One region of the Paenibacillus sp. 2KB_20 genome, then DNA from elsewhere that is predicted to be linked to it. Evidence: predicted binding sites of a transcription regulator. Region 1 holds the regulator's gene; the other holds the start of a gene.
The links. The regulator Rex, encoded in region 1, represses fermentation and respiration genes when NADH is low (regulators of the CRP and FNR family bind a similar motif). The targets are predictions, from matches to a motif close to TTGTGAAATATTTCACAA.
Positions count from the first base shown of each region.

Region 2: the regulator Rex is predicted to act here: its motif matches at 8,254-8,271, upstream of adhE (bifunctional acetaldehyde-CoA/alcohol dehydrogenase).

Region 1 covers NZ_JBFRHH010000003.1:33,275-49,921, reverse strand. The annotation lists gene bshA (N-acetyl-alpha-D-glucosaminyl L-malate synthase BshA) at 1-213, shown strand, start outside; gene AB4124_RS09450 (CCA tRNA nucleotidyltransferase) at 257-1,555, shown strand; gene AB4124_RS09445 (biotin--[acetyl-CoA-carboxylase] ligase) at 1,542-2,522, shown strand; gene panB (3-methyl-2-oxobutanoate hydroxymethyltransferase) at 2,824-3,711, shown strand; gene panC (pantoate--beta-alanine ligase) at 3,708-4,598, shown strand; gene panD (aspartate 1-decarboxylase) at 4,591-4,974, shown strand; gene AB4124_RS09425 (hypothetical protein) at 5,096-5,725, shown strand; gene dinG (ATP-dependent DNA helicase DinG) at 5,897-8,773, shown strand; gene AB4124_RS09415 (redox-sensing transcriptional repressor Rex) at 8,846-9,511, shown strand; gene AB4124_RS09410 (amidohydrolase) at 9,486-10,787, shown strand; gene AB4124_RS09405 (cell wall elongation regulator TseB-like domain-containing protein) at 10,819-11,337, shown strand; gene AB4124_RS09400 (hypothetical protein) at 11,602-12,135, shown strand; gene AB4124_RS09395 (AAA family ATPase) at 12,128-13,630, shown strand; gene AB4124_RS09390 (3-hydroxyacyl-CoA dehydrogenase family protein) at 13,766-14,638, shown strand; gene AB4124_RS09385 (acetate/propionate family kinase) at 14,635-15,843, shown strand; gene asnS (asparagine--tRNA ligase) at 15,874-16,647, shown strand, end outside.
Region 2 covers NZ_JBFRHH010000003.1:200,537-217,183, forward strand. The annotation lists gene AB4124_RS10290 (carbohydrate ABC transporter permease) at 1-564, opposite strand, end outside; gene AB4124_RS10295 (ABC transporter substrate-binding protein) at 656-2,014, opposite strand; gene pflA (pyruvate formate-lyase-activating protein) at 2,219-2,962, opposite strand; gene pflB (formate C-acetyltransferase) at 3,006-5,252, opposite strand; gene adhE (bifunctional acetaldehyde-CoA/alcohol dehydrogenase) at 5,571-8,180, opposite strand; gene AB4124_RS10315 (Crp/Fnr family transcriptional regulator) at 8,457-9,185, shown strand; gene AB4124_RS10320 (asparagine synthase) at 9,274-9,432, shown strand; gene AB4124_RS10325 (formate/nitrite transporter family protein) at 9,705-10,493, opposite strand; gene nirD (nitrite reductase small subunit NirD) at 10,541-10,858, opposite strand; gene nirB (nitrite reductase large subunit NirB) at 10,954-13,392, opposite strand; gene AB4124_RS10340 (hypothetical protein) at 13,571-14,248, opposite strand; gene AB4124_RS10345 (winged helix-turn-helix transcriptional regulator) at 14,431-14,751, opposite strand; gene AB4124_RS10350 (uracil-DNA glycosylase) at 14,899-15,567, opposite strand; gene AB4124_RS10355 (ThuA domain-containing protein) at 15,743-16,465, opposite strand; gene AB4124_RS10360 (sugar phosphate isomerase/epimerase family protein) at 16,509-16,647, opposite strand, start outside.

The DNA.
Region 1 (16,647 bases):
GGATATTTGGCTCCTATCGGAGACACCTATTCGATGGCTCAGCATGTGCTTGAAATTTTAAAGGATGAAGCACTTAGTGAGCGGCTGCGCAAGGCTTGTCTGCATCGTTCCAAGACGATGTTCTGCAATGAATTAATACGGGGCAAGTACGAAGAAATATATTACCGAGTATTGGGACGGGAGGTTAGCGAGCTGAAGCCGGTCTGCGGCTAAGCTCTACCCTCTCGTTGTTTTTCGGATAAAGGAACGGGAAACTATGGCAGATATGTTTAATTCAATACGATGGCGCAACGCGGATCCCGATATGGCCGAGCGGAGTGCGGACGTGATCCGGACTCTGCTTCGGCATGGACATGAAGCGTATTGGGTCGGAGGCTGTGTCCGTGATGAATACATGGGACGCAGGGTCAGTGATATGGATATTACGACCTCCGCCTTGCCGGAAGTCACCTGTTCCGTCTTTCCCAAGGTCATTCCTACAGGAATCAAGCATGGGACCGTAACGGTGCTGATGGAAGGCCAGTCTTTCGAAGTGACGACTTATCGGGTGGAGAGCGGTTATGAGGATCACCGTCATCCAACGGAGGTCGCTTTCGTCAGAGAAGTAAAGGAAGATTTGAGACGGCGCGATTTTACGATGAACGCAATGGCTAGGGGGATTGATGGATCCTGGGTGGATCCGTTTGGCGGACGAGCGGATATTGACAGGGAGGTAATCCGCTGCGTAGGCGATGCGCGTCTGCGTTTCCGTGAAGACGCCCTGCGCATGGTTCGCTGCATCCGTTTCGCCTCCGTGTTCGGTTTCTCCATCGCGCAGCATACATGGAGAGGGATTCTCTCGGAGAGAGACACCTTAAGCTGGATTGCGATGGAGCGCATCCGCAGTGAATTTGAAAAGATATTGACAGGGCCGGCCCCCTTACGCGGATTGGAGATGTTTGTCCGCAGTGGCTTGTACACCCGAATGAAAGCGCCGTTTCCGTATACCGGGCATGACACGCAGGCGATAGAAGCAATGAATCGGATCGAGCCGGAGCAATCTACGATCCGCTGGACGCTGCTGCTGCTTGCTTGTGGCATTTCAGCCCAAGCAGCAGAGGGACTGCTGCGATCATGGACGTTCTCCAATAAGCAGCGGGAAGCCATCGTTAAGCAGCTGGCGCTTCATGAATCCTATCTGCAAGAGAAGGAAGAGGAAGATACCAAGAGCGCTAGGCTCCAGTGGATTAAGCTGGTTCTTTTCCACGGAGCCGAGGCAGCTCAAGGCTGGCTGCATTTGCAGACGGCGTTGAACCAAACGGGAGCGGCGTCTGCCTCACTTAGCGTAATCGAGCAGCTTGACGGTTGGCTCCGGGAACTCCGAATTCGGAGTTTGAAGGATTTGGCCATCACCGGAAACGAACTGCTTGAAGCGCTGGACAAGCGCGGGGGCCCATGGCTAGGCGAACTTCTCGGGCAATTGCTAGAGAAAGCGGCAGCAGGTTTAATTAACAACGATAAGGAATCGTTGATTGAAGAAGCAAAGCGGGTGGTAATTCATAATGAAGGATTATGATCAAGACAATGCACTTCTGAAAATGTTCCAGGAGCATTCAGGCCAGTTTTTGTCCGGAGAAGAGATCAGCCGTAAATTGTCCATCAGCCGGACGGCCGTATGGAAGCAGATCAATAAGCTTCGTCATTTGGGTTATGATTTCGAGGCCGTTCCACGGCTTGGCTACCGCATGATGGATGAACCGGACAAACTGAGCGTGGAACAACTGACAGCGGGGATGACCAGTCAAACCTTCGGGAAACCGCTGAAGCTGCTTGACAAAACGGCGTCAACGCAGGAAGATGCCCGGCAATTGGCGGAAGAAGGGGCAACCGAAGGCACGCTTGTGATCTCGGAAGAGCAGACGGGCGGCCGCGGGAGAATGGGCAGGAAATTCCACTCCCCGAGAGGCAAAGGCATATGGATGAGCCTGGTGCTCAGACCGAAGCAACCTCTGCATTTAACCCAGCAGCTCACCTTGTTGACAGGCGTAGCGGTATGCCGTGCGATCACGAAGTGCGCCGGTGTGCAAACCGATATCAAATGGCCAAACGACATTCTGTATCAAGGCAAAAAGGTGTGCGGCATTCTGCTGGAGTCTGCAACAGAAGACGAAAGGGTGCGCTACTGCATTGCCGGTATCGGCATCAGCGCCAATCTGAAAGAATCGGATTTTCCGGAGGAGCTGCGCAGCGTTGCGACTTCGATTCGCATGGCTGGCGGAGCAACCGTCAATCGGACAGAGCTGATCCAGTCCATCATGGCGGAGATGGAGGTTTTATATGAATTGTACAACGAGCAGGGCTTCGAGCCTATAGCCTCTCTCTGGGAAGCTTTATCCGGCACGGTGGGCAGGGAAGTTCAAGTGCAGACGGCCCTTGACCGTTTTAGCGGGATTGCCACAGGACTCAACCGAGATGGTGCGCTGCTGGTCCGCAATCAAGATGACGAGCTGATCCCCGTATATTCCGGTGAAATTCTTTTTTAATACCAGGTAAATGAAACATGGTGAAATCGTAGTTGGATTTTGTTATACTATGACCAAGAGGCGGTATCGCCATGAGCGAATTGCACTCTACAGCAAGTGGTATTGAACAGCATTATTTTTTTAGAACACCTTCATAACTGTTATGCCGGTTACGTTGGATTCTGCTCTGAGCCGAAAGGACCGAGACAGAAGGGACGATCGCGAGTGACTCTTTTTTGCCTTTCGGACTTTTTAGCAAGTATGTGCTAAAAGGTTTTTTTTATTGTGTCTAACTTATTTACACAAAGGAGGCTGTGTCACAATGGCAGGCAAACAACCACTGAACATCGTGAAGATGAAGAACATGAAGAAGAAGGGTGTACCGATCACCATGCTGACCGCGTACGATTATCCTTCCGCCAAGCTGGCGGAGGAAGCGGATATTGATATGATATTGGTAGGCGATTCCCTCGGCAATGTCGTGCTCGGCTATAACTCCACAATTCCGGTAACGCTGGACGACATGGTATACCATACCCGTGCCGTCGCTCGTGGAGCGGAAGAAACTTTTATCGTAGCGGATATGCCGTTTATGACCTATCACGGAGATATTGATGAAAGTCTGCGCGGGGTGCGGAGATTGATGCAGGAAGGTCATGCGCATGCCGTGAAAATGGAGGGCGGCGAAGAAATCGCCGGCACCGTGAAACGGATCGTACAGTCCGGCGTACCGGTACTGGGTCATATCGGGCTGACGCCTCAGTCGGTGAATCAAATTGGAGGCTACCGGATCCAAGGCAAGGATGCCCAAGACGCTCAGCGGCTCATGAATGATGCAAAGGCACTTGAAGCGGCTGGAGCATTCGCAATTGTATTGGAGCTGGTTACAGAAGAGGCTGCGGCGGAAATATCTAAAGCGCTGAGCATACCGACGATTGGCATCGGAGCGGGTCGTTACTGCGACGGTCAGGTTCTGGTATTCCATGATTTAATCAAATATGCGTCTCCCTATCGGGACAAACGCTTCGTGAAAACATACGCTGATGTAGGCTCCGTCATCCGTGAAGGCATTACGCAGTATGTGAAGGAAGTGAAGGACCGCTCATTCCCGGCGGAGGAGCATGTCTTCAAGGCCGAGAATCATGAGGCTTCCGAAACGACAACAACATTATATGGAAGCAAAAAGGAAAAGGTGGGCACGACATCATGAAAGTGATTCGCACCATTGCGGAATTAAGATCAGAACTTAAGGACCGCTGGGAATCCGGCAGTGGTTCGGTAGGACTTGTGCCTACGATGGGTTATTTGCATGAAGGACACGCCAGCCTGATGCGTAAGGCGCGAGAAATGGCAGGTACGGTGGTTGTCAGTATCTTTGTCAATCCGATTCAATTCGGACCGGGTGAGGATTATGAGACCTATCCCCGGGATGAGGTACGCGATCTGGCGTTGGCGGAATCCGAAGGGGTGAATGTGGTTTTTATTCCCACGGTTCAGGAAATGTATCCCCAGCCGACCAAAACCAAAATCGCTGTATCGGAAATTACGTCTTTGTTGTGCGGGGCCTCCCGTCCCGGGCATTTTGACGGTGTTACCACGGTTGTTAACAAATTGTTTAATATCGTAAAACCTGACTATGCTTTCTTCGGAATGAAGGATGCCCAGCAGGTAGCCGTCATTGAGCAAATGGTTCAAGATTTGAACATGGACGTAACCATCGTGCCTTGTCCGATCATCCGCGAATCTGACGGCCTTGCTCTAAGCTCACGCAACGTGTATTTGAAGCCGGAAGAGCGGGAACAGGCACTTGTGCTGTCGGGCTCTTTGCGGACCGCTCAGGAGATGATCCAGCAGGGACAAGCGACAACGGCAGGAGAGATCCGTGTTCATCTTCGGGATTCTATATCCCAGTCCCCGCTCGCTGATATTGATTATGCAGAATTGCTCACTTTCCCGGAACTTGTTCCCGTGGAAGATTCATATCGCATTGCGGATGAAGGCAGAACCGTCATTATGGCGCTGGCCGTACGATTTGGCCGCACCCGTCTCATTGACAATGCGTTACTTCAACCAAAAGTAGGGGGATCCCATGTTTAGAACAATGATGAAATCCAAAATCCACCGCGCAACGGTGACGGAAGCCAATCTGAACTATGTGGGCAGCATTACCATTGATGAGGATCTAATGGAGGCTGCAGACCTTTTGGAGAATGAAAAAGTTCAAATCGTGAACAATAACAATGGCGCCCGTTTGGAAACGTACGTGATCAAAGGCGAACGCGGCAGTGGTGTGATTTGTCTGAACGGGGCAGCTGCAAGGCTTGTACAGCCTGGCGACAACGTCATTATCATTTCTTATGCCATGATGTCTAAAGAGGAATACGACAATCATACCCCAACGGTTGTGATCGTTGACGAAATGAATAAGCCGGTTAACACGGAATATCGTGAGGTTCACGCCGCGGTTCTCTAAATGGTCTCCTAAGAGCCAAAATGTGTCGGGACCTTAAAGGGATGAAAAGACCGACTTCTACAGAAAATGAGTTCAGGTCGACGCACTGATCTCATTTTTCCGCTAAGGGTGGGATGCAGCTATGTTTCAACATGTATTCGCTGAAATGAACAACATGTTAGATGAAATTGTGAAGCATTACCCTTCTGCTCAAGGTCCCCAAAAACAGGCGCTGGTACAGAACTGGAACATGCTCAAAAGCATGAGCGAGGGCATTATCGAGGAATGGCTCCATTTTGAAGAGAAGATGGCTATCTTCCGCGAGAGTGCCGCCTCACCTCCTGTTTTTCCACCGACCGAAGCGCCTGAACTGCAGCTTGATGCATTCATTCGCGGCCAAGGTTATTACAAGTTGTTGATGTTCCAGCCGGCTATACAGCAATTTGAGGTGGCCGCCACGGTATTTCCGGATAGCCTTCTGATCAAGCTGTATATTGCGATGTCCCATCTTTATTTGGGGCAAACCATACCAGCGTCCGATGTATTGGTGTCCATCCTGCCCCTGGCAGACAACAAGAAGATGCGAGCGATGATTTACAACGCGCTTGGATGCATCGAGGTGTTGAATGGACAACAAGGGAAAGCCGAGGAGCATTTTGCACTGGCGATTCACAGCGACCCGACACTTCCTGACCCCATTATCAATTTGGAGGTCTGCAAGCAGAATCGCGGTGAGCTCCAGTACGGCAGCCAATTGATCTCTTTGCTGTAGAAATCAAGCCATTACAAGAAGCGATGCCAGAGCTCATTACTGAGACTTTGGTATCGCTTCTTGCCGTATGGAGCGATGGAGGAGAAACGGGGGATTTTTTACCCGGAATGTTCAAAACCCGCAACTTCTGGTATGCTGTTAATTAGTCTGGAGGAAAGGGATTTTATCGAAATGAAATTTGCCGTATTGGATTTTGAAACCACGGGCAACCAGTCAGCAGATGAGATCATTCAGGTTGGACTGGCCATCATCGAAGAGGATCGAAGCATCTCCCGCGTATACGGCACCTATGTCAATCCCGGGATTCCGATCCCTCCTTTTATTACCGGTTTGACCGGCATTTCCGACAGTGATGTAGCGGATGCTCCGTCATTGGAAGAAATGATGATGGAACTCGTGCCCATGCTCGACGATGTCGTATTGGTTGGGCATAATGTCGCTTTTGATTTTAACTTTTTGCAAAATGCACTCGATCGCTGCGGCTATTTACCGTTCAGCGGCCGAATTCTAGATACGATGCACTTCTTAAAAATATGTTTTCCCTCGCTGCCTTCTTATCAGCTCGGGATGGTCTCTTCTCATTTCGGTCTGGAGCATGACCGTCCGCATCAGGCGGACAGCGATGCGCTTGCCACAGCCTATGCACTGCTGAAATGCCTGGAGGAGATCGATGAGCTTCCTCTCCTTACCGTGCAGCGGTTAAGCGACCTGTTTGCCGACGAGGACAGCGACTTGGCCTGGTTCTTTGACGGCATCCGTGCTGACAGGGAGTTCCAGGCTGTACAAGCCGGAGACACCCATACGTACTATCGTCAATTTGCCCTGGCCGTTGACGATTGGAACGATATTGCGCCTGCCAGGGATGAGTCGGAGCCTAATCCGTTGGCGGATGTAAGCTTTGAGCAATACATGAATGATGTCCGTGAACGTCTAAAAGAAACGCTGCCTCATTATGAGAGCAGGGATGCCCAGGACATGATGTTTCAGGAAGTGATGCAGGCCCTCGATGATAATAAACATTTATTGATCGAAGCCGGCACGGGAACAGGCAAATCCCTCGGGTATTTGCTGCCGTCGATTTATCAAAGCGTGAAGCAGGAACAGAAGGTTATGGTAAGCACGCATACAATCAACCTTCAAGAACAGCTGCGTGACCGGGATATTCCCCTGCTCACCCAGGTTGTTCCTTTTCCTTTTAAAGCGGCTATTTTCAAGGGAAGAGGCCATTATTTGTGTTTGAGAAAATTTGAACATAAAATAAATAGAAGAGATTTTCATTCCCCGAAGGAAGATGTGATCACCGCGGCGCAGATGCTGGTCTGGCTGACCCAGACGGAGAACGGGGATGATGAAGAACTGAACTTTGGCGGTCGCGGAGGGGATTTCTGGGAGACGATCTCCAGTGATTCGGATTCCTGCCTTGGCCGTGCATGCCCATGGTTCCGCAAATGCTACTATCACAGGGCCAAACATGAAGCGGGCATCGCGGATGTTGTCATTACGAACCATTCGAAGCTGTTCACTGACGTAAAAGCGAATCATCAGCTGCTTCCGAGTTATGAACGTCTCGTCATTGATGAAGCGCATCATCTGGAGGATGTCGCTGGCAAGCACCTTGGCTTGCAGATGAAATATTTTTCGGTGGTCCATACGTTGACTCGTATGTACAAAGACAGCCGCAGCGGTCAGCTTCCGGCTCTTCGCCAGCTGCTGCAAGCATCATCGCATGAGAAGGCTGTCGAGTGGTCCTCCATCATAGACCGGATTTATCCGGATCTGATCACCGCAAAAGAGAATTGGGACCGGCTCAGCGATCAATTGTTCGGACTGCTTCCGGAACGCGGAGACGCGACTCCGGGGGATGCCGGTCAATTCTCGCTTCGCTTATCGCCTCTGAAGAAGCCGAAGGATTGGGATTCGCTGGCCGAGCTCGAGCATCAAATTCATGTGACGCTGGGCGATGTCGTTCGCAAGGGTGACAAGCTGATCGCCGAGATGAAGGAAGATCTGGACGACTACAGCGCGGACAGTTTGTTAACAGACCTATCGGGTCTGTTTAAGGACCTGGCCGCACACCGCGAGGACCTGAGGTCTTTCATGGCTCTGAATGATGAAGGCACGGTATACTGGATGGAGGCTAACGGGAATTTCCGCGGCAAATCGCTGCAGCTTTATGCAGTGCCTGTAGATGTTAGCACCCACTTGAAGGAATTGTTTTTTGACAAGAAACAAAGCGTGATCCTGACATCGGCGACCTTGTCGGTGGATAAATCGTTTCAGTTCATGATCGAGAACTTGGGTCTTCAGGAAGCGGCAGATAGCGGCAACCTGAACACGGTTCTGCTGCCGTCCCCGTTTAATTACAGGGAGCAGGCCCTCCTTGTCGTGCCGCGCGATTTTCCGAGCGTGAAGGGCTCGGTCGGGGATGCACTCTTTGTGAATACACTTGTGCAATCATTGGCCGATACGGCAATCGCTACGCATGGCCGCATGCTTGTGCTGTTCACTTCGTACCGCATGCTGCGTCAGGTTCACGAGCCGTTGAAGGAGGCGCTGGCATCCAGCGATATTACGGTACTGGGACAAGGGATGGACGGAACCAGCCGTACCAAGTTAATCCGGAGATTCCAGGATAGCAGTGCTTCGGTCCTGCTGGGTACGAGCTCCTTCTGGGAAGGGGTAGACATACCCGGGGAGGCGCTCACTTGCCTTGCGATCGTCCGGCTGCCGTTCCAGCCGCCGAATCATCCCTTGGTCGAAGCCAAGAGCGAATTGCTGCAGCAGCAGAAGAAGAACCCGTTCATGAAACTTTCGGTTCCGCAAGCGGTCATTCGCTTCAAACAGGGATTTGGCCGACTGGTGCGGACCGCGCAAGATAAGGGGATTGTCATTGTCTACGATACCCGGGTCATTGAATCCTATTACGGGAAATATTTCTTATATTCTTTGCCGGGGCCGAAGATGGAGCACATGCCGACAGAGGGGATCGTTCCCCGAATTACGGAATGGCTGCAGGAAGAGGCAGGCATAGAGAACCAAGCTGAATAAAAGTGAAACAATGAACGAAATGATCTGTCACAAAAAAATGTAGTTATTAACCTATTATTAGGGGGAGCATGAATGAAATCGGAAAAAATTTCGGAAGCCGTGGTCCGCAGATTACCTGTATACTTGCGCTATTTGAATGAGCTTCAGAAAAGGGAGGTCTCCACGGTTTCCTCCCAGGAACTGGGACAAAAACTGGACCTCAATCCTGCTCAAATTCGTAAGGACCTAGCGTATTTCGGTGATTTTGGACGGAAAGGGATCGGATATGACGTATCTTATCTGATCGAGAAAATTCGCCAGATTCTAAAGCTGGACCAGAAGATCAATGTCGCATTGATTGGGGCCGGTAATCTTGGACATGCATTATCGAATTACAATGCATTTCTGAAGGACAATATGAAGATTGTGGCGGTTTTCGATTCGTATTCTCCCAAAGTTGGTATGAAAATTAACAATTTGGTTGTACAGCCGATGGAGGAACTGGAGAAGACGGTTCATGAGTACGGCATTCGTATCGGGATAATCACCGTTCCGGATTTTGAAGCGCAGAATGTAGCCAATCAGCTTATCGCCGCAGGCATCGAGGCTATCCTGAATTTTGCGCCAACCATCCTGAAAGCCCCATCCCATATCAGGATTCATACGGCTGATTTTACTACAGATTTGCAGAGTTTGGCCTATTATTTGGATAACGGCAAGGAGGATGCAGGACATGACGATAACGAAGTGGATGGTTAAGAACGGAACGTTTGCGGTATTAGAGGAAGGAAGAACCGTGCTACGCGGATATATGGTTGTGGAGAATGACCGGATAACCTATCTGGGTGAAGAAGAGCCAACCGTCCAAGAGGGAACAGAAGTTATCGACGGAACTCATCTGTTTTTCCTACCGGGGTTAGTGAACACGCACGGACATGCGGCGATGTCCCTGCTCCGCGGTTATGGCGACGATCTGGCACTGCAGGTATGGCTTCAGGAAAAAATGTGGCCTATGGAAGCCAAATTCACGGCCGACGATGTATACTGGGGAACCGCACTCTCCGTGCTGGAGATGATCAAAGGCGGAACCACGACATTTGTGGATATGTATGATCATATGGATCAGGTTGCCAAGGTTGTGCAGGACTCAGGAATGCGCGGCGTCCTAATGCGCGGCGTCATCGGATTATGTCCGCCTGAGGTACAGCAGCAGAAGCTGGATGAGGCGGTGGCATTCGCAAAAGACTGGCATGGCAAGGCTGACGGGAGAATTACGACGATGATATCGCCGCATGCACCTTATACGTGCCCGCCGGATTTCATCGAAAAATTCGTTCAGGCATCGCATGATTTGAATCTGCCTTTGCATACGCATATGTCCGAAACGGAAACGGAAGTAGCTCAGAATGTAAAAGACTACGGACTTCGCCCTGTTGCCCATTTGGAGAAGCTTGGCATGTTCTCCCGGCCAACGCTGCTTGCGCATGCCGTCCATCTGACCGATGAAGAAATCGAAATCCTGGCCAAGCATCAAGTTATGGTGTCGCATAATCCAGGAAGCAATTTGAAGCTTGCCAGCGGCATTGCACGCGTGCCTGCACTGCTGAAAGCTGGGGTCACTGTGTCATTGGGTACCGATGGACCTGCGAGCAATAATAATCTGGATATGTTTGAAGAGATGCGACTGGCTGCACTGATCCATAAAGGTGTAAGTGGGGACCCAACAGCCATTCCAGCATCCGAAGCGCTTCGGATGGGAACAGAGTATGGAGCCCGATCGGCGTTCCTTGAGGATATCGGCACACTTGCGGTAGGAATGAAAGCAGATATGATCGCACTGAACACGGATCAAGCGCACTTCCTTCCACGGACCGATTATATTTCACACGCTATCTACTCAGCCAGTGCGAAGGATGTAGAGCATGTATGGGTTGACGGCAAGCAGGTCGTGAAGAATGGCGCGAGTCTTACTCTTGATGAGGAACGTATCCGCCGGGAAGCGCAGCGTGCCTTTGAGCGTCTTACAACCCTCTAGGGAATAATCAAGGGGAGCGAGGAAGACGGATTTGAAGAAAAAAACGAAGTGGATTTTGCTGAGTGTGTCCATCGTGCTGCTGTTGCTGCTTGGTTTACAGCTCTATTATTCATATGTTATGAAAGATACTTGGAATGAAGAAAGAATGGCAATTGTTGCCGCGAAGCAGCATGGCCAATTGGTTACGTCCGGGAAGACCTATAAATCGGTGTGGGGCGAGGATAATAACTATTGGGTGGTAAGCGGGAAGGATCAAGACAATCAAGATCGTATGGTATGGGTGAAATTTACGGATGACAACGTACCTGTTGAAGGTGCTGACGCTGTCCAGTCCGTTTTATTGAAAACGGGAATGTCAGAAGCCCAGATGCGGGATCAGATCTATAACGAATTGCCTGGCGTTGAAATTAAGCGGTTGCTGCCTGGAATGTATGAGGGCGAGTATGCATGGCAGCTGCAGTATGAACACAACGGTCAGCGCGGCTATCGGTTTTATCGTTTTCAAGATGGTAACACCATCGGGAATGACATTATTCTTCCAAATCAATAAAAATGCAGTAAGCGAGGCGCCCTTTAAAATTCATAGGGTGCCTCTCTTTTTCTCCAACATGTAAGCGCATTCAGAAAGAATATGGAAAAACTGTTCTAAATATTTTCACAGACATGCATGAAAAAGTATATAAGATGTGATATACTCGTACTTGTACAAAACGAGCATATAAATTACATGCATCGAAATATATCGTTGTTATATGTACTATTGTGTCACAAAATGATAGACAAAATTTCATATAGGAAATGAAGGAGGAACTTCATGAAACTACGCATTGTACCTATCATGCTGACTGTCGTGATCTCAGCATCGGTTCTCTTTGGCGGATGGTTTCTGTATCGGCAGATGGCTTTGCAAAATCCGCTGGCAAATGTTGTGTCGCAATATGACGGCGTGAAGGATTCTCATATAGATATTAAACAGAATACCGTTACTTTGAATCTCGATTTGGCTCCAGATACAAATTTACAAGGTTTGGTTCAGCATATTAAGAAGGAAGGCAAGTCTGTGATTGGCAAGCGGGAATTGAAAATCCAGGTGGAGGACCATTCCTCGGAAGCACTGGATCAATGGTGGGAGAAGGCCATGCTCTCAGTCGCCGAAGCAATGGATAATAAGCAGTATACTGATATTCAATCATCGCTCGAGCAGCTTGCTGCCCAGTCTCCGAATTTGAAAGCAAAAGCAACCATCGATGACACCAATGTCTATGTCAGCTTGTCAGACGGCAAGTCTGGTAAATTTATAATCTTGCCGCGTCAGCCTGGCAGCATGGAGGTGTGGAATCATGCCTAAATTAGCTAAAGAAATCATGTTAGGCTTTATTCCCGTATTACTGGTATTCCTTGTATTTGTCGGTGTGAACATCGTGCCCTTGCTCATCGCTGCAGGACTTGTAGGCGGCTTGTTGTTTATCGCTAAAATGAAAGGCGGTATTGCTGTAGGCGCAGGGAATGAGCGCAAGCGGAAAAAGAGCGGACCTGCCAAGCTGACGTTCGAAGAAATCGGCGGGCAGGATAATGCTAAACAAGAACTGCGAGAAGCATTGGATTTTCTGATTCGTCATGAAGACATTAAGAAATTCGGCATTCGTCCATTGAAGGGCATTCTCCTAACCGGGCCTCCGGGAACAGGGAAGACGTTGATGGCGAAAGCCGCTGCCCATTATACGGATTCGATCTTTGTTGCTGCATCCGGCAGTGAATTTGTTGAGATGTACGTCGGTGTTGGTGCGGGGCGCATCCGGGATTTGTTTAAGGATGCCCGGAATCGTGCGACAAAAGAAAACAAACAAAACGCCATCATTTTCATCGATGAGATCGATGTCATTGGCGGTAAACGCGAAGGCGGCCAGCAGCGCGAGTACGACCAGACACTGAATCAGCTACTAACCGAGATGGATGGCATCTATTCACAGGATACTCCTCGCATTCTGGTTATCGCAGCAACAAACCGTAAAGAAATGCTGGATAGCGCACTGCTGCGTCCAGGCCGATTCGACCGTCATATTCAAGTAGATCTTCCGGATAAGAAGGGACGCACTCATATCTTGAATCTGCATGCGGGTAATAAGCCGCTGCATGAAGATGTTGACTTGGAGAAAATCGCCGAGGAAGCTTACGGCTTCTCGGGTGCACAGCTTGAGAGCGTCATGAATGAAGCGGCCATTTATACGATGCGTGAGAATGAGCAGTTTATCCATCAGCGTCATTTAGCCATGGCGATTGACAAGGTCATGATGGGTGAGCGTTCTGATCGCGAATCGAATTTGGAAGAGAAGAAGCGCGTTGCCATCCATGAATTGGGACATGCTATCATGGCAGAGCTTGTGCGTCCCGGCAGTGTGAAACAAGTTGCCCTCAGCCCGCGTGGTAAGGCACTTGGTTATGTTCGTCATAACCCGCAGGAGGAACAATATCTGTACACAAAATCCTTCCTGGAAGAGCAAATTATGATCGCGCTTGGCGGTGCGGCCGCCGAAGAGATCTTTTACGGGGGTCGAAGCACAGGTTCAAGCAATGACTTTGAGCAATCGCTGAACATCGTGGAGACGATGATGAAGTCGGGTTTGACGTCGCTGGGCATTGTTAACATGAATATGGTAACAACTGAAGAGTTAATGAAAGAGAATAATGTGATTTTGGAAGAGTTAATGAACCGCACTAAGAATCTCTTAGGACAAAAACGGCCAATATTCGACAATTCTCTTGATATCCTTTTAAAGGAAGAAATCCTCTCTGGGGAACAATTTCGTTGTCAATTTCGTGAAAACGCGCTTTTACCAGCATAAATTGTTATGCTGGTCATTTTTTTTTACTTTTTTGTCGTGCTAAGATATGATTATACTTTGTGCTCTAAACTGTATTTTTCGACAAATAGGGGTACAATAAAGTATAGAGATAATGGAAAGGGTGGAGTAGAAACCATGTACTTCAAAAAAATCGGCGTTGTAGGCGGCGGGACCATGGGGCAGGGCATTGCGGAGATGCTGGCTGCAAAAGGTCTTGACGTACTGCTCGTAGAGAAAACTCCAGAGAAACTGGACTATTCATACCGAATGATTGAGACCAGTCTAGATAAACAACTGGAGAAGTGGGGAATTACGCAAGCAGAGAAGAAACTTATACTGAACCGGATTCAAAAAGTAACTCATTTTGCCGAGCTTAGCACCTGCGATATGGTGATTGAGACCATTATAGAGGACTTGGAAGCGAAGAAAGAAGTATTTACACAGCTCGATCAAGTATGTCCGAGCCATGTGATATTAGCAAGTAATACATCCACGCTTAGTTTGACGGAGCTCGCCAGCTCTACCAAATATCCTGAGCGTGTTATTGGCATGCACTTCATTCATCCTGTTTCCAAGGTAGACCTTGTTGAAATCATCCGCGGCCTGAAAACTTCGGAACATACGTTTACAGAAACAAAACGCTTTGTTGAAGAAGTTTCGGATAAAAAAGGCATCATGGTGTATGAGTCTCCAGGTTTCGTTACAACCCGCATGATTACCCTCATGATCAACGAAGCGATGCATCTGCTGCAGGAAGGCGTGGCTTCGGCGGAAGATATCGATGACGCGATGAGAATCGGATATAACTTCCAGCATGGACCGCTTGAGATGGCCGACCGTTTCGGCTTGGATTCCATCCTCGCTGCGCTGGAACGCATGTTCCGCGAGTACGGCGAACTGAAATACCGTCCATCGATTGTCTTGAAGAAACTGGTCCGCGCAGGGCAACTGGGCGTCAAAACCGGAGAAGGCTTTTTCAAGTACGATAAGGATGGTGACCGGGTATGAATATTCTCGTAATTAATGCAGGTAGTTCTTCACTGAAGTATCAACTGTACAACATGACGGATGAATCCGTATTGGCAAAAGGCTTGGTTGAGCGGATCGGTATGGATTCCTCGATTCTGACGCATAAGCCGACGGGAAAACAGGATGTTACGGAAGTCAGCGAAATTCTGGAGCATACCACGGCGATCCGCAAAGTGCTGGGCATGCTTACAAACGAGGAGCACGGTGTGATCGATTCTATCGAAAGCATTCAGGCCGTTGGACACCGCGTAGTGCACGGCGGGGAATCTTTTAAAGAATCCGCGCTCGTTGACAGTGATGCCAAAGCGGAAATCCGTCGCTTGTTCGATTTGGCTCCGCTGCACAATCCCGCATCGATGATGGGGATTAAGGCAGCAGAAACCAATATGCCGGGCGTTCCGCAGGTCGTTGTATTTGATACGGCGTTCCATCAGACGATGCCGGAGAAATCATACCTGTACGCTATTCCGAGAGTACTTTATAATAAATATAAAGTACGTCGTTACGGTGCGCACGGTACATCTCACGCCTATGTCAGCCAGGCAGCGGCAGAATTCCTGAACCGGCCACTGGAGGATCTGAAGATCATTACCTGCCATATCGGTAACGGTGCTTCCCTGACAGCAGTAAAAGGCGGGAAATCCATCGACACTTCCATGGGGATGACCCCGCTGGAAGGGCTCATGATGGGTACGCGCAGCGGTGATTTGGACCCGGCAATCGTACCGTTTGTAATGAACAAGGAAGAGCTGACCGTCAATGAAGTGAACTCCATGCTGAACAAGCATAGCGGACTATTGGCGATCTCCGGAATCAGCAGTGATATGCGTGAGATTACGGAAGGCATGGAAAAAGGCGATCCGAGCTCCACGTTGGCCTTTGAAATGTATGAGTATCGTGTTCGTAAATACATCGGGTCTTACGCTGCTGCCATGAATGGCGTGGATGTCATTGTATTTACTGCGGGCGTCGGCGAGAATTCGATCGTCCTTCGTCAAAGAGTGCTTGAGCAGCTTACCTATCTCGGAGTAGAATTGGATGAGGAGCTGAACAGCATTCGTTCCGGCGAGCCACGCCGTATTTCTGCGGCGAATTCGAAGGTCGAGGTACTTGTGGTCCCTACCAACGAAGAACTGGTTATTGCTCGGGATACGCATCGTATCGTACAAGCTTCCAACCGTTAAATAGTAGTGATATAAGGGAGAGATTTAAGCATGGCCACCAAAAGTGTGATTCGTAACGTCAACCAGCATGTCGGTGAGACCGTCACAATCGGCGCCTGGATCAACAACAAGCGTTCCAGCGGGAAGATTCAATTCCTGCAGCTTCGCGATGGGTCCGGATATATCCAGGGTGTTGTTGTGAAGAGCGAAGTATCCGAACAAGTATGGGATGACGCGAAAAGCCTGACACAAGAAAGCTCTTTGTATGTGACGGGTGTTATACGTGAAGAGCCGCGGAGCCAATCGGGTTATGAGATGACGGTTACCGGCATTGAAATTATACATCTTACGGAAAACTATCCGATTACGCCTAAAGAGCATGGTGTCGATTATTTGATGGACCATCGTCATCTGTGGCTTCGTACACAGAAACAACGTGCGATCATGGTGATCCGTGCTGAAATTATCCGTGCGGTTCAAGATTACTTTGATACCAACGGATTTACGCTTGTGGATCCGCCGATTTTGACCCCAACGTCCGCGGAAGGTACAACCAACCTGTTCCACACGAAGTATTTTGATGAGGATGCCTATTTGACCCAGAGCGGACAGTTGTACATGGAAGCTGCCGCCATGGCGCTCGGTAAGGTATACTCCTTCGGGCCGACGTTCCGTGCCGAGAAGTCCAAAACCCGCCGTCACCTGATCGAGTTCTGGATGATTGAGCCTGAGATGGCCTTCACAGACCATGAGGAGAGCCTTCGCGTGCAGGAGCAGTTCATTAGTCATGTGGTGCAATCCGTGGTTAAAAACTGCCGCCAGGAG
Region 2 (16,647 bases), 170 kb from region 1:
CTCATCCAGCTCTTTGGGTATGGATAGAATTGCGGCAAGAACCATCACGATGTAAAAGCCAGTCCATTGCCATGCATTCGTGATCAGGATGGCAATCATGGCCCATTTGCTATCCGATAACCAGTAGATGGGTTCAATTCCAACCAGCCCTAAAATCTCATTCATCAGACCAAAGTCCGGGTTGTAAATGAATCCCCATAAAATGCCGATCACAGCCGTCGACATGATGGATGGTGCAAAAACCGCGGTTTTATAAAGCCCCTTCAAACGCTTCACGTTTGCGATTAACAGGGAGAAAAATACGATCGTCGGAACCTGGATCAAACAGGAAAAGAGAATGAAATAAACATTGTTCCTGACAGCCTTCCAAAAAGCATCATCATTCAAGGCTGTCACATAGTTATCGAGCCCAATGTACTTCACATCTTTGGAGATGCCATTCCAGCTCGTAAAGCTGTTGTCAAACGCAGTAAAGATCGGGTATATGAAAAAAGCCAGAAACAATAAGAATGCCGGCAGCACAAAAACGATGTAAATCAGAGGATTTCTCAGCGCTTTGTTCATGGTAACCTCCGTATTTATGTCTGATGTTGTTTAGGCGAAAGGGCACCCCCATGTACCGCAGCGGGTGGTGCCCTTTCGTCTAGAATTTTAGTTATTCCTCTGAAGCATTGGCCGCTTCTTGCGCTGCTTGCACATTCTCCAGCATCTTCTCGGCATCAAGCTCGCCGCCGATGACCTGCTGAATGCCCATGCTCAGTGCAGTGTTTACGTCGGCTTGAACAAGTGCATCAAAGGCAGGGAAGGATTTTTTGATCTCACTGACGCCTTTGAAAATGTCCTGCATAAGCGGATCATCCGAAGTGGAGTTCATTGTTGCCAGATCCATCTTCATTGCCGGCAGTACACCGTCTTCTTTCAGACCGCGCAGCTGCATTTCATCTGTCCACATATTTTTAATGAATTCTTTAACCGCTTGAAGTTTACGAGGATCTTCTGCTACCGCTGCCGAGAATCCATATCCGTTGTTTGCGTCCTGCATGACGATGACAGGGTCGCCCTCATTAACCGGAGGCAGGTTGAAGTATCCGACCTTACCTACCAAATCACCCGCTTGAGTCGGATCTCTAAATACGGAGTTCGCCCACGATCCGTCCATCATCATGACGGCTTCGCCGGTGATCATTTGGTTTCTCATGTCCGCATATTCGAAGCCAAGCTCGCCTTTTTTGAAGTATCCCTTCTCAACCCATTCCTGGTGCTTCTTCACACCTTCCACGACTTTCGGATCGGTCCATTTGGTTTCCCCGGTTTTGAAGCCGTAAGTAACCTCTGGCCCTGCGTAATAGCTCCACAGGTTGTTCGTGGTCATGAGCGGAATCCAAGCATCCTTGGAGGATTGGGCAAAAGGAATCTTCCCGTCGGCCTTTATCGTTTCAGCAATTTGCTCCAATTCAGCCAATGTTTTAGGAACGTTCAAACCTTTTTGGGTGAAGTAATCCTTGTTATAGAAAATACCCTCAATGGAACCCCCAATCGGCAATCCGTAGATCTTGCCGTCATGTGTAAATGGATCCAGTGTCGTAAATTTGTCTTTAATGCCTAGTTCATCCAAAATTGGGGTCAAATCAAGCATTAAGCCTTCTTTGGAATATACGCCTGCATCCGGGCTGCCGAACACATCGAATACTTCCGGCGGCTTACCGGCTGCCATCTCGCCTCTCAGTTTCTCTTTCCGGTTCACTTCAGAGTCCACAGCGTCCAGCTTGATTTTCAGCCCGGGCACCGCCTCTTCGGTTTTACTGACAACATCGTTCAGCAATGCGAGACGGAATTTCTTGGATTCACCTACTTGCGTATGGCGAATGGTGATTTCAAACGGCTCATTGCTGGCCGTTCCTTCAGAACCACCTGACGGTTTTTCTGCTGCCTTGTCACCGCCGCCGCATGCAGACAAAAGCGTGGATGAGACGAACAGAAGCGACATTAATAATGCCAGACCCTTTTTCTTCATTGTCTTTGACCCTCCCGAAGTGCTTGTTTATTTGATAGGCGTTTTCCTCACATCTTCATTATAGAAAGCGATTCCATTTTTCGATAGGCCGATATTTTTCTTGCCAAGGGATAAAATCTTCTACAAAAAAACAACAACCTTTCCACATGGGGAAAGGTTGTTGTCAGTAATCGTAACGCATATATGAAATTAATTAGAAATCTATTAGCTCTGGACTGTCTCTATTTTCTTGGGTATCTCACCAATCAATCGGTAAGCGCGTGCCACTTCTTCCTCGGAAGGTGAAGGTACGCCCTCCAATGGATAAGCCATGCCGAGCTCCTTCCATTTGTAAACGCCCATCTGATGGTAAGGCAAGATTTCGAATTTCTCGACGCCGTGCAGCGTCCGAATAAATTGACCGAGCGCAATCAAGTCTTCTTCGCTGTCATGGATGCCCGGCACATAGACGTGGCGAACCCACATGTTCCGATCATGGTCAGACAGCCAGCGGGCCGTCTTTAACGTCCTTTCGTTCGACTTCCCGGTGAGCTTGATATGCTTCTCGTCGTTGATATGCTTCAGATCAAGCAGCACCAAGTCGGTAAACTCCAGCAATTCCGAGATTTTCTCCGGTTCATTATAACCGTTGCTGTCCAGCGTCGTATGCAAATTCCAGCGGCGCTTCACTTCCTTGAACAGCTCCGTGACAAAGGGATACTGCAATGTCGGCTCACCACCGGAGACGGTTAACCCGCCGCCCGATGAACGGTAGTAGCTCAGATAAGGTTCAATCTCAGCCAGCACGTCCTCCACCGTCATCTCGCGTCCTTCATGCAGTCCCCAGGTATCCGGATTATGGCAGTATTGACACTTCAAGAGACAGCCCTGCATGAAGAGCACAAAGCGGATACCCGGACCGTCCACCGTTCCGAACGTTTCTATGGAGTGTACATGACCTTTTAGCATGGTGCGTCATCCTTTCTGTATCCGCTAGGGTTGTCTTCCATCCTTACATCGATCCGTGGAACGTACGGTTGATGACATCGAGCTGCTGCTCACGCGTCAGTTTGACGAAGTTAACTGCATAACCGGATACCCGAATCGTTAACTGCGGATAATTCTCCGGATGCTCCATCGCATCGATCAATTGCTCCCGGTCAAATACGTTGACGTTCAGATGGTGTGCCTTGCTGCCAAAATAACCGTCCAACATCGCAACCAGATTGTTCACACGGATATCACTTTCTTTACCAAGGGCTTTCGGCACGATCGAGAACGTGTTCGAGATGCCGTCAAGACTATCCTCATAAGGCAGCTTGGCCACGGAAGTCAGCGAAGCGAGAGCTCCCTTCTTATCGCGTCCGTGCATCGGATTTGCGCCCGGCGCAAACGGCTCGCCTGCCTTACGTCCATCCGGCGTGGTTCCTGTTTTCTTGCCGTATACGACGTTCGACGTAATCGTGAGCACCGATTGGGTCGGCATTGCGTCACGGTAAGCCTTGTTCTTGCGAATCATGCTCATGAAGGTCTCGACCAATTCAACGGCGATGCTATCCACGCGATCATCGTTGTTGCCATAGCAAGGGAACTCGCCTTCGATTTCAAAATCCACTGCAATTCCTTGCTCATTGCGTACCGGCTTCACCTTTGCATATTTAATTGCACTCAGTGAATCCGCTGCTACGGACAGGCCTGCGATGCCGCATGCCATCGTGCGCAGGATATCCCGGTCGTGAAGCGCCATCTCAATCCGTTCATAGCTGTATTTGTCATGCATGTAATGGATAACGTTAAGTGTATTCATATAGAGCTTCGCGAGCCATTCCATCATCGGCTTGAATCGCTTCATGACTTCATCATAACTCAGGACCTCGGCAGCGATAGCCGGATATTCCGGTCCAACTTGGGCGCCTGATTTCTCATCCTTACCACCGTTGATCGCATAGAGCAACGCTTTGGCAAGGTTTGCTCTGGCTCCGAAGAACTGCATCTGTTTCCCGATGCGCATGGCGGATACGCAGCAGGCGATGCCGTAATCGTCTCCGTAAATCGGACGCATGAGATCATCATTCTCGTATTGAATCGAGCTGGTTTCGATGGAAACTTTCGAACAATATTTTTTGAAGGCTTCCGGCAGCTTCTCCGACCATAACACCGTCAAGTTCGGTTCTGGAGCAGGTCCCAAATTATACAAGGTATGCAGGAAACGGAAGCTGTTCTTGGTCACTCTCGTCTCACCGTTTATCGACATGCCGCCGATGGATTCCGTTACCCACGTTGGATCCCCGCTGAACAGCTCGTTATAATCCGGCGTACGCAGGAATTTCACGATCCGAAGTTTCATAACGAAATGGTCGACCAGTTCCTGAGCTGTTTCTTCCGTTAGCTTGCCTTCAGCCAGATCTCGTTGAATATAAATATCAAGGAAAGAAGATACCCGGCCAAGCGACATCGCAGCACCGTTCTGCTCCTTGATCGCGGCCAAATAACCGAAATACAACCATTGGAATGCTTCCTTCGCCGTATTTGCAGGTTTGGAAATGTCAAAACCGTGCATACCCGCCATTTCCTTCAGTTCCTTGAGGGCCCGCATTTGCTCAGACAATTCTTCCCGCAAACGGATAACCGGCTCATCCATAGCATCCACTTCAAGCTCACCGAGTTCTCTCAATTTGTCCTGAATAAGAGCATCTACACCGTATAGCGATATTCTGCGATAGTCACCAATGATACGTCCGCGACCGTACGCATCGGGAAGTCCCGTAATAATCCCGGCCTTGCGCGCTGCTCTCATCTCTGGAGTATAGGCATCAAACACGCCTTGGTTATGCGTTTTGCGTATGCCGTTAAAGATATCCACAACGGCCTGCGGCATTTCAAAACCGTATGCATTACACGCATCAATCATCATCCGGATCCCGCCAAAAGGCTGGATCGAACGCTTGAACGGCTCATCAGTCTGAACGCCGACAATCTGTTCTTTATCCTTATCCAAATAGCCAGGTTGATGGGAGGTGATGGTTGAAGGTGTATGGACATCCACGTCCAGTACCCCACCGTTGTCCCGTTCTCTCTTGGTTAAATCCGATACGATATCCCACAATGCTTTGGTGTTATCCGTGGGTCCTGCCAAAAATTCATCAGAGCCATAATAGGGAGTAATGTTCTCTGCAATAAAATTATTAACGTCAATTTGCTTGGTCCATTTACCTGATTTAAAACCTTTCCAGCCTGTTTCTTTTTCAATCACCGACATATTGAATCCCTCCTAGATTTGCTGGGGCTTGCAAGGACAGGCGAGGCCACACCTTGATCTATCTCAGATCTTTAAATGTGATTATTTTCACGATCAATGATGCCACTACCCCGCCTTGTACCTTCAAGCTTCTTTATCAAAGACCTGAGATTCAGCTTCTTGCTACACCTTTATTGTAGTCCTGTTGATCCCTCGCATCTGTGATATTAATCACAAAGTTATCTTTTCCCGTGATTTTTATCACTCCAAGTCTGTCTTGCATCACTTACCTCAACATATTCCCGGATCTTCATGATCGGCATTCAGAGCCTATCCTATTTAGAACCGACCGTAGAATGCGTTGCGGTAAACTTCTGCGAGCTCTGTCACCAGCGGCAGCTTCGGATTGCTCGTTGTGCACTGGTCTTCAAAAGCCCGGTCCGCCAAATGCTCAACATTTTTCTCGAAATCTTTAGGATCGATGCCAAGCTGCTGGAACGACTCCTCGATACCGAGCTTGCTGTTCAGCTCCCGGATCGCGCCAATCAGACTGTTTACGCCCTCTTCCGTTGTTCTTGCCGGCAGCCCGAGAATCCGTGCGATTTCAGCATATCTCTCATCAGCCACAAAGTGGGTATATTTAGGCCATGCCGCGAATTTTGTTGGCTTCTTGGCGTTGTAACGAATGACGTGAGGCATCAGGATCGCATTGGTGCGTCCGTGTGCCGTATGATACTGGCCGCCCCACTTATGCGCAAGACTGTGGTTGATGCCAAGGAACGCATTCGCAAAAGCCATGCCGGCAAGCGTCGAAGCATTATGCATTTTCTCGCGGGCGAGTTTGTCACCGGTAAGCGCCGACTGCTCAAGGTATTGGAACACGAGCTGTATGGCTTTGATGGCAAGCCCATCCGTATAATCGCTGGCCATCACCGATACGTAGGCTTCAATAGCATGTGTCAGAACGTCCATACCGGTATCGGCTACCGCTGTTTTAGGCAGCGTGTATACAAATTCCGGATCGATAATCGCCACATCCGGTGTCAGCTCATAATCAGCCAGCGGGTACTTGGTATTCCCCAGCCCTTTGTCCGTGATGACGGCAAACGAAGTCACTTCCGAGCCGGTTCCCGACGTTGTTGGAATGGCAACGAATTTCGCCTTCCGTCCAAGCTTCGGATATTTATAGACCCGCTTGCGGATATCCATAAATTTTTGCTTCAGATTGTTAAAGTCCGTATCCGGGTATTCATAGAACAGCCACATCGCTTTCGCTGCATCCATTGGCGATCCGCCACCGAGGGCGATAATGCAGTCCGGCTGGAATCGGGTAAGCATCTCCGTTCCGCGTTCTACTGTCGTTGTTGAAGGATCCGGCTCGACCTCCGAGAAGACCTCGATGGCCACTGGCACTCTGCGCTGACGCAGATAATGCTCTACCCGCTCCACATAACCCAGCTTCACCATCATGGGGTCGGTAACGATCGCAACACGGGTGATTTCCGGCATTTTCGCAAGATACTGCGTGGAGCCTTTTTCAAAGTATATTTTGTCCGGTACTTTAAACCACTGCATATTCACGGTTCTGCGGTTCACCCTTTTCACGTTGATTAGATTGACAGCCGTCACGTTCGACGAAGTGGAATTACGTCCATACGAGCCGCAACCCAGCGTCAGCGATGGCAGGTTCGTGTTGTAGATATCCCCGATACCGCCTTGCGAAGAAGGCTGGTTCACCAGGATGCGGCAGGTTTTCATCCGATCCGAGAATTTCATAATAATGTCCTCATTGTGCGAGTGGATCACCGACGAGTGGCCCATGCCGCCAAAAGCAACCATCTCTTCAGCGCGTGTTATGCCTTCCTCGGCATCCTTCACCTTATAACAGGCCAGAACCGGACTCAGTTTCTCGGCAGACAGCGGGTACGCCGGACCGACTCCTTCAAGCTCGGCAATCAGGATCTTGGTGCTTTCCGGTACCTCGAAACCGCAAGCCTCGGCAATCTTAGCTGCCGGCTTTCCGACGATGGACGGATTAACCGCACATTTCTCCGATACCATCGCATGCGCAGTCAGTTTCACCAGCTCTTCCTTGTTGACGAAATAACAGCCGCTGGCAATCATTTTTTTCTTCACTGTATGATAGATAGGCTCTTCGATAATGACAGCCTGCTCGGAAGCGCAGATCATGCCGTTATCAAAGGTCTTCGATAAAATCAAATCGTTCACTGCTTGATCCAGATCCGCGCTCTTCTCTATAAAGCAAGGCACGTTACCTGGTCCTACGCCTAGGGCAGGCTTGCCGCAGCTGTATGCCGCCTTGACCATTGCCGAACCGCCCGTGGCCAGAATGCAGGCGACGTCAGGATGATTCATGAGTGCATTGGTTTTATCCATGGAAGGAGCTTCGATCCACTGGATGCAATCGGCAGGAGCACCTTGTTTCACGGCGGCATCCCGCAGTATCAGCGCGGCTTCCCGGCTGCATGCCTGCGCGGATGGATGGAATCCGAAGATGATCGGGTTTCTTGTTTTAATGGAGATCAGCGCCTTGAATATGGTTGTTGAGGTCGGATTGGTTACCGGTGTTATCCCCATGATAATCCCAATCGGCTCTGCTATTTTTTGAAAGCTGTCATAGGCGTTGTCTTCAATAATACCCACCGTTTTGTCGTACTTGATGCTGTTGTGGATATACTCTGTGGCGAACAGGTTCTTGATAATCTTGTCTTCGTACACGCCGCGTCCCGTTTCCTCAACCGCCATCTTCGCCAGTTGCATATGCTTCTCAAGGCCTGCCATGGCCATCGCCTGTACAATCCCGTCGACCTGCTCCTGATTCAATTCCATAAACTTTTCTTTGGCTCGATTCGCCTTGTCAATCAGCCCTTGAATGTACTCCGATGCTGTTTGTCCTTTAACTTCAACCGTTCCTTTGCTCACAGCCATATCTCTCATCCTCCCATGGTTCATGTTTCTTTCTCGTCTACGCTTTGATCGTAACACAGCCTTCTCTAAATTCATGTGAAATATTTCACAATATAAATATTTTTCTTTTCTGTGTAATTTATGCCTGTCTTTCCCTCCTTTTAAGTGAAAGAGATCACAAAGTTTGAAAATTCGCCACGATTTCCCTCTTATTCTCCCCCAAAAGTGAATGTTTTCACGTTATAATGTATTTAAAGATTAAACAGATCAAATTTTAGGATGTTAGGGGATACCAACATGAATACTACTGTAGACCATGTAATGGAAATCGAAAACTTAGGGAACACGCAGTGCTTCTCGGAACAAAACCGCAACCGTCTGCTGGTCAGCATGAAGGAAAGGGTACTCCCTGAAGGATCCCATTTGTTCTGGGAAGGCGACTTTGCCGACAAGCTGTACTACGTTAAACAAGGAAGAATTAAATTAACCAAATCGACTGATGAAGGCAAAGAGCTCATTCTATATATGTACCATCCAGGAGACATGGTCGGGCAAGCCGATCCATTCTTCAGCAACAATCACAGTTTCTCGGCAGAGGTGCTGGAGGATAGCGTTGTCGGTGTCATCGAGCACAAGGATCTGGAGCTGCTGATCTGTCAGCACTGCGACTTCGCCATTGATTTTATGAAGTGGATGGGCATACACCACCGCATCACCCAGACCAAATTCCGGGATCTCATGATGTACGGTAAGCCCGGTGCTTTAACATCGACACTGATCCGTCTGAGCAACACCTACGGACAGCATCAAGCGGATGATACCATTCTCATCAACAAGAAGATTACCCACACCGATCTGTCGAACATGATTGGGGCAACCCGCGAAAGCGTGAACCGGATGCTGAGTGACTTACGCAAAAAAGATGCCATCGAATATGCTGGCGGAATGATTGTCATTAAAGATCTTCCGATGCTGCAGGAAATCTGCCATTGCGAGCTGTGTCCGAACGAAATCTGCCGGATTTAATCGGCCTGCTCCCTTCTGTGCATAATATACAGTCATCTGCTTACAATAAACCTTGTCTTTCCAAACCAAATCAAAGGGAGTGCTCAGCATGCGTGAAGGATTGATTCCTGCTGTTCTTGGAACTGTGGTTTCTGCTTCGGGTGCCGCTCTGCTTGGCAGCAAGTATAAACTTGCCGCAACCGGTATTCTCGGCTTCGGACTGGCTCATATTGTGCTTGGTGCGATTGACCTGGTGGAACATCGGTAAAGGATTTGGAAGACAAGGTACACAAAAAGAAACCGTTTCTTGGTAAATGGAAGGACAACTCACCATTTACCAATGGAACGGTTTCTTTGTTTACTCATTAGGTTCAACTTCATCTGCCATTGGCTTGGAGGGTATGAAACCTCCAAATCATCTCGTTCGTATCGTTAAAGAAGCGGTCAACCGTTTGGTTGACCGCTTCTTTTCGGCTGTCTATCAAGTGAGCAAACCTGCTTACGGAACTGCTCCTTCTCATCGATGTCGCCTTACAAAACCTACTTTTGCTTGCTCCCTTTTCCCGACGAGATAAACCAATAAGCCATCCCTACAAACAATCCGCCGCCAAGGATGTTCCCCAGCGTGACCGGCACCATGTTGCTGATCCATCCACTAATGGAAATGGTTTCGGGATGCCCCGGTAAAATCGTCGCGAGTGTCAGAAGTGTCATATTAGCTACGCTATGCTCGTACCCTGTTGCAATGAAGGCAAACAGACACCACCATATTAAGATCAGCTTTGTCGTTTCTCCCTTGGCCCGAATTCCCATCCACAAGGCCAGACAGACAAGCCAATTACACAAGATGCCTCTGAAGAACAGCTCCATAAACGGATCATTCATTTTCTTGGCAGCAGCCGTGAAGATGAGATGGTCCGGCGGCAGGCCTTTGAACAGGCCGGAAGCATACACCAGATAGCTGAGCAGAATCGCTCCAGCCAGATTGCCGATAAACACGAGTACCCAGTTTTTCAGCGTATCCCCCATCGTCGTTCGTCCGGATAATGTGCTTATCGTAAAAAACATGTGATTTCCGGTAAACAGCTCTGACCCGGCGAACACCACCAACGTGAGCGCGATCCCGAATGCAGCTCCCATGACGAGGGATTGGAAGGGTGAACCGGCAGCTGCGAGCGGCGCCCCCAGCTTAAAGATTAATACAATCCCTATGCCGACATACGCGCCGGCCAGCATAGCCGATACCATATAGCGCAGCAGATTATGATTCATCTGCTCTTTTTTACCGACGGCGGCATTGACAACGGCTTCCACATCTGTTTTAAACATGGGATACCACCCCTTGATTTCGTCTGTTTATTATGCGATTGCTGGCCTTAAACACCCACCTCAACCTTTCCGTCCACGACGCGAATCGGGTATACACGAACCTGACCCTTATCCGGAGCCTGTACGAGCCCGGTTGAAAGCTCAATTTTCCAGTCATATAACGGATCGTAGATGTAGTGCCCGGATACGATGGCTTCCGAGAGTGGCCCACCTTTGGGATGAGGGCTTTGATTGTCCAGCGCAAACCATTGATGATCCGAAGTCCGGAAGACGGCAATCTCCCGATCTCCGAGTTGGACCACCCTTCCGATCTGTGATAGAAAATCATGTTCATTCCCTACCGTAATAAATTTTCCAGTTTCCATAACATTCGACCTCCACTTCTCTTTTCTATCCCCATCCATACTGCGAAAAGCTCTCTATGTTCAGGCGGCAAGAGGGAAGTAGATTCCTCCCTCTTTTATTTGCTGCTGACCGGTTTTGCATCCTCAAATAACGTATTGCGCAGCTTCTCGTCGTTCAGCACTTTCTTCCACGGATCCTCGACTTGCTGCAAGGCAAGCTCGATTCTCTCCACCAGTTCCTTACGCTGCTTGGTATCGTCCAGGATAACCGCTCGGATTTGTTCCAATCCCAAGCGCTCTACCCACTCCGATGTTCTCTCCAGGTACTTGCCGGTTTCACGGTAATACTGCATCAAGGCTCCGCAGATTTCGACCAGCTCTTCATCCGTTTTCACTTTGCAAAACGAATCAGCCAGACGTGCCTTCGTTCCGCCGTTGCCTCCAACGAATATTTCCCATCCACCGTCATTGCCTACGATCCCGATATCTTTCGTGCACGACTCGGCACAGTTTCGCGGACACCCGTTGACTGCCAATTTAAATTTCGCCGGGAAATCCAGTCTCTCGAATTTCTCCTCGAGGAATGCTCCCATGCCCATCGAATCCTGCGTACCGAAACGGCAAAATTGGGAACCTACACAGGTCTTCACGGTCCGCAGCGATTTGGCATAAGCATAACCCGACGGCATATCGAGCTCTTCCCAAACGCTCGGTAAATCTTCTTTCTTAACACCGATGAGGTCCAGACGCTGTCCGCCGGTTACCTTTACAACCTTCACATTATATTTAAGCGATACATCCGCGATTTTCTTCAAATCCTCCGGTGTGGTAACGCCGCCGTACATTCTTGGGACGACCGTGTACGTGCCGTCTTTCTGAATGTTGGCGTTCATCCGTTCGTTGACAAAACGGGATTCCCTCTCTTCTTGATGGGTTACCGGGTTCAGCATCGCCAGATAATAATGAATGGCCGGGCGGCATTTCGAGCAGCCTTCCGGATTGCTGAAGTTTAGAACATGCATGACTTCTTTCGTTGTCTTGAGTCCTTTGGCACGGATTTCGGCGACAATCTCGTCCCGATCAAGCGTTGTGCACGAGCATATGCCTTGTTTGCCTGCCGCCTTAAAGCCATCGCCCAATACGCTCTGGAGTATTTGCTCCACGACAGGTTTACAGCCGCCACACGAGCGGGTAGCTCCTGTGCAAGCTTTAATCTCATCCACTGTCGTAAAACCCTGTAGAGTAATGGCATCCACAATGGCTTTTTTGGTTACGCCGTTGCAGCCGCACACGATTTCATCATCGGGCATCTTCTCCAGTGAAAATGCCTTGCCATTTCCTGTTCCTGCGCTGTCAGTACCCATGATCGAATCGTAAATCTCATCCGTCATGGCTGTCTTTTTCCGAATCATGGATTGAAGGCTTACCGAATCGCTCACATCTCCGAACAATATCGCCCCAACGATGATATTGTCGCGAATTAATATTTTCTTATAGGTCTTGCGCCAATCATCTTTTGCGGTGATCACCGAGTGCTCGGCTTGCTCCATGAATTCTCCGGCAGAGAATACATCCACACCGCTGATTTTCAACTTAGTCGATACACTGCTTCCCTCGTAAGGCTTGCCTTCCACACCGCATAGATGCTTCGCCAATACCTGTCCCTGCTCGAACAACGGTGCAACCAGGCCGTAGCATGCGCCCCGATGCTCGCAGCATTCGCCGACCGCATACACATCCGGCCAGGAAGTCTGAAGATAATCATTAACGACGATTCCCCGGTTCACTTCGATCCCGCTAGCTTTAGCGATCTCGGTGTTCGCTCTGATGCCCACTGCCATGACCACCAGGTCGGCATCAAGCTCATCCCCATCCTTGAAGCGGAGTCCCGTAACTCTGGTATCTCCCAATATTTCGGTTGTTTGTTTGCCTAATAAGAAATTGATGCCCTGCTGTTCAAGCTCCCTTTTCAGCATGCCGGATGCCATCGAATCCAACTGGCTCTCCATCAAATCCTGCATGAGATGAACCACCGTCACCTCCATGCCCAGGCTGACCAATCCTTTGGCAGCTTCCAGACCCAGAAGTCCCCCGCCAATGACAGCCGCTTTCTTGTACGCCTTAGCGGCTTGAAGCATCTGCGTGCAATCGGCAATGTTTCGGAAACCGATAACGCCTTCTTTGTCACTGCCCGGCACGGGTAAAATAAAGGGCTTCGAGCCCGTTGCTATCATGACTTTGTCATAAGGCACAGTCAATCCGTTGTCGGCGATCACGACCTTGCGTTCCCCATCGATGGCAGTTACAGTGGCATCCGTGTGCAGAGTGATGTGGTTATCCTCGTACCATTTCCAATCATTCAATACAATATCATCCAAGGTTTTGCTGCCTTCCAACACATACGACAACATAATGCGGTTATAATTCGGATGAGGCTCCTGTCCAATGACGGTGATGTCAAAATTCCCACCCAATTTAATGATTTGCTCGACCGTACTAATCCCGGCAATACCGTTGCCGATGACAACTAACTTTTCTCTCTTTATATTGGACATCGATTGATTCCTCCCCAACACATTTATCTAGATCGTGGTATTCCGTTGCTTTCACATAAATTATATCGTCTGATCGCATTAATTTTTGTGATATTTTTCACATAAATCATTAAAATTTAAAATAAAAATGCCAAATAACCCTGTCCACATCGAACAAGGTTATGAAGAGGCATGCTCTCTATATAATATCGGCTTCCATATAGGCTCGTTCGCCGCTAGGAACTTTCAAATAAGGGCGAATCCCGGCAAATCCCTTCGCGTCCAGGTTCACCCCGGTCATCCAGTTCCCCTCCAATAAGCCACGATCCGATTGCATAATGACGGCAGGTGCCTGGATATGCTCCTGATATAGAACGATGCCCGCCTGAATAGTCTTAAAGGCTTTTCCTTGTTCCACCAACGGTACGGCGCTGATATACGTAGGCACAAAATAATTTGCGATCACATCCAGCTCTTCCCCGTCAAAAAACGGCTCGCTGCCAAGGAAAGGATGCAGCATTACGATTTTCTCATAGAGTGACCAGATGATCATCTGCAGAAATCTTCCCGTACGTCCTATATTCTGCCCGGTGGACGCATGAAATCGATCGGTTTCATAACCAATGAACTTCCATCCGCCGGGGGCTTTGACCCATTTCTGAAACATATCAACAGCATCGGCACCGCTATAGCTAACGGATTCTGCAGATTCCGGGCTTGTTCCAGACGCAGCTAACCACAAGGAATCCGGCACATACTGGCTCAGCATCCGTTTGGTCTTCTCAAAAATATGAAGCACTTTTAATGAAGCGTTTTCAAGTTCTGAGATGTCCTCTTGTCCATAATGGAAACGGGAGATATACGTTCGCTTGGTCATGGGCTCGCCTCCTTGATATGCCGCTCTCGGTATTTACATCATATAGCAGCTGCGTCCGCTTGGTGCATGTCCACCTATTTTTGCCGTAAAGAAACAGGAATCATACTTCCATTTAGAAAAAAACCCTGAAATGAGGATGTCTCATGCCAGGGTTTAATCATCAAGGGGAGTCTTAAGATGACTCATCTTTCGACCCATTGTTCCGCCCAGAATGAAATTTGCTCCATCACCGGACGAAGTGCCTTGCCTTTTTCAGTCAGTTCATATTCAATACGTACCGGTGTTTCAGGATAAACATGACGAATCAAAATGCCTTCGCATTCCAAATCCTTCATCCGCTCAGAGAGCATCTTATCGCTCATGGACGGAATCAAATTCGAAATATCCTTAAAGCGCTTAGGCCCGCTCATCAACGTTTGAATAATCAAACCGTTCCACCGTTTGCCCAGAAAAGAAAATGCAGATTCAAAACGGGGACACATCGTAACATTTGTAACTTCCATATCCCTTCACCTCTTTACGAAGTCACCTTGTTTATAGAAACTCATAAGCTTAATTAAAAATCTAGAAAACTTACGAATTGTAAGTATGTTTCATTTTAGCACATTTCCGAGAAACTGAAAACCACCTAGCCCCTTTTTCCCATAAAATCAGCGCTTATCCCATAATATACGAGCCAGAATATCCAAATCTTTCTCGATCCAAGTGGATAATTTCCTATTATACAGTACCGCCGCTGGATGGAATAGAGGGAATATCTTATAGGTTTCCGCCGAGAACATATAACCCCTATCTGGATTCTCCGGATCGGTTGCTTGCTGGACCGGCCCCTCCATCAGTTTGCCGTGCAGCGATGTCACCGTTTCATGGCTTCCGATTAACCGGTGCAGCGCCGTATTTCCCATGGGTGCAATAATGTGCGGGCGAACCCATCGAATCTCTTCATCAAGCAAAGGTGCATGGGCCAATATTTCCGCCTTCGTCGGTGTGCGATTGGAACGGCTGATGACACTCTCGCCCGTGGACCTCACGATTACCTTTTCCTTATAAGGCCTGCTTCTCATGGCACTGGTAATATACACTTGCTCCCGGGTCAGGTTCAGGCGTTCCAGGTAGGCGTTCATCTCTTGTCCGGCCTGCCCTACAAAAGGTACGCCTTCCAGAACCTCATGGGCCCCGGGTGCTTCTCCAATAAACATAATTTTGGCGAAGCGGACTCCTCTTCCGAGCAGGAAGCCCTCAACGGGTTGATGGGCCAGCTTGGCCTGGCATATGGCGATGGTTGCGGGATCTACAGGTGCGCTTTGTACTTCACTCATGTGTACAGCCCCCCTTCTTGTATATCATACAATACCCCATACTTAGGTATATTCTATCCCTAGCCGGCAAAAACATTTCCGTGAACATTCATCGTTAACGATAAAACGAGCCGCTCAAGGACTACACCCTGAACGACTCGTGAACTCATTTCTTTTTAAAAATGCTGCTCATAGCTTAGACTAAAACGGGAAGCGCACGAACCGGCTGACTGTTGCCGAAGGTTTGCTTGCCTGCCGTGGAATAAGCCCAGTTAATCGCATTGGTGATCACTTTCAGCACTTCGGGGTTGTAGTAGGTTGGATAGGTCTCATGCCCCGGACGGAAGTAGAAAATGTTCCCATGACCGCGCTTGAACGTGCAACCGCTCCGGAATACTTCGCCGCCTTCGAAATTGCTGACAAATACCAGCTCATCTGGGGCTGGAATATCAAAGAATTCCCCGTACATTTCCTCGTGCTCGATGATGATCGGACCTGTAATTCCCGCCGCGATCGGATGCGTTGGATTCACGCTCCAAATAATTTCCTGTTCCCCTGCTTCGCGCCATTTCAAATCACAACTCGTACCCATTAACGCTTTGAACGGCTTGGAAAAATGTCCGGAATGAAGAACGATCAGCCCCATCCCATCCTGCACGCGTTTAACGACCTTGTTTACGATTTCATCACTAACCTGGTCATGAGCCATATGCCCCCACCACAACAGCACATCGGTTGAATCCAGTACATCGTCTGTCAATCCATGCTCCGGCTGGTCGAGCGTTGCCGTTCTGATGACAAAATCCGGATTTTGCAGACCCTCCGCCAATGCTGTATGAATCCCTGTCGGGTAAACGCTGCGAACCTCGTCATGGATTTTCTCGTGCACGAATTCATTCCAAATGGTTACGTTAAGCATGTTGCTGTTCCCCCTAATTGCTTATTCGGCTTACTCTACGCTGTTAGACCCACCACATGTCCCCAAGCGGCTCTTCGATCAGCACTTGCTGAAGGTTTTGCACTGCTTTGGAGAAGCCTTCTTCGATGGACATCAATCCATCTTCATGTTCAATACTTACGACATAATCATATCCAACCAGA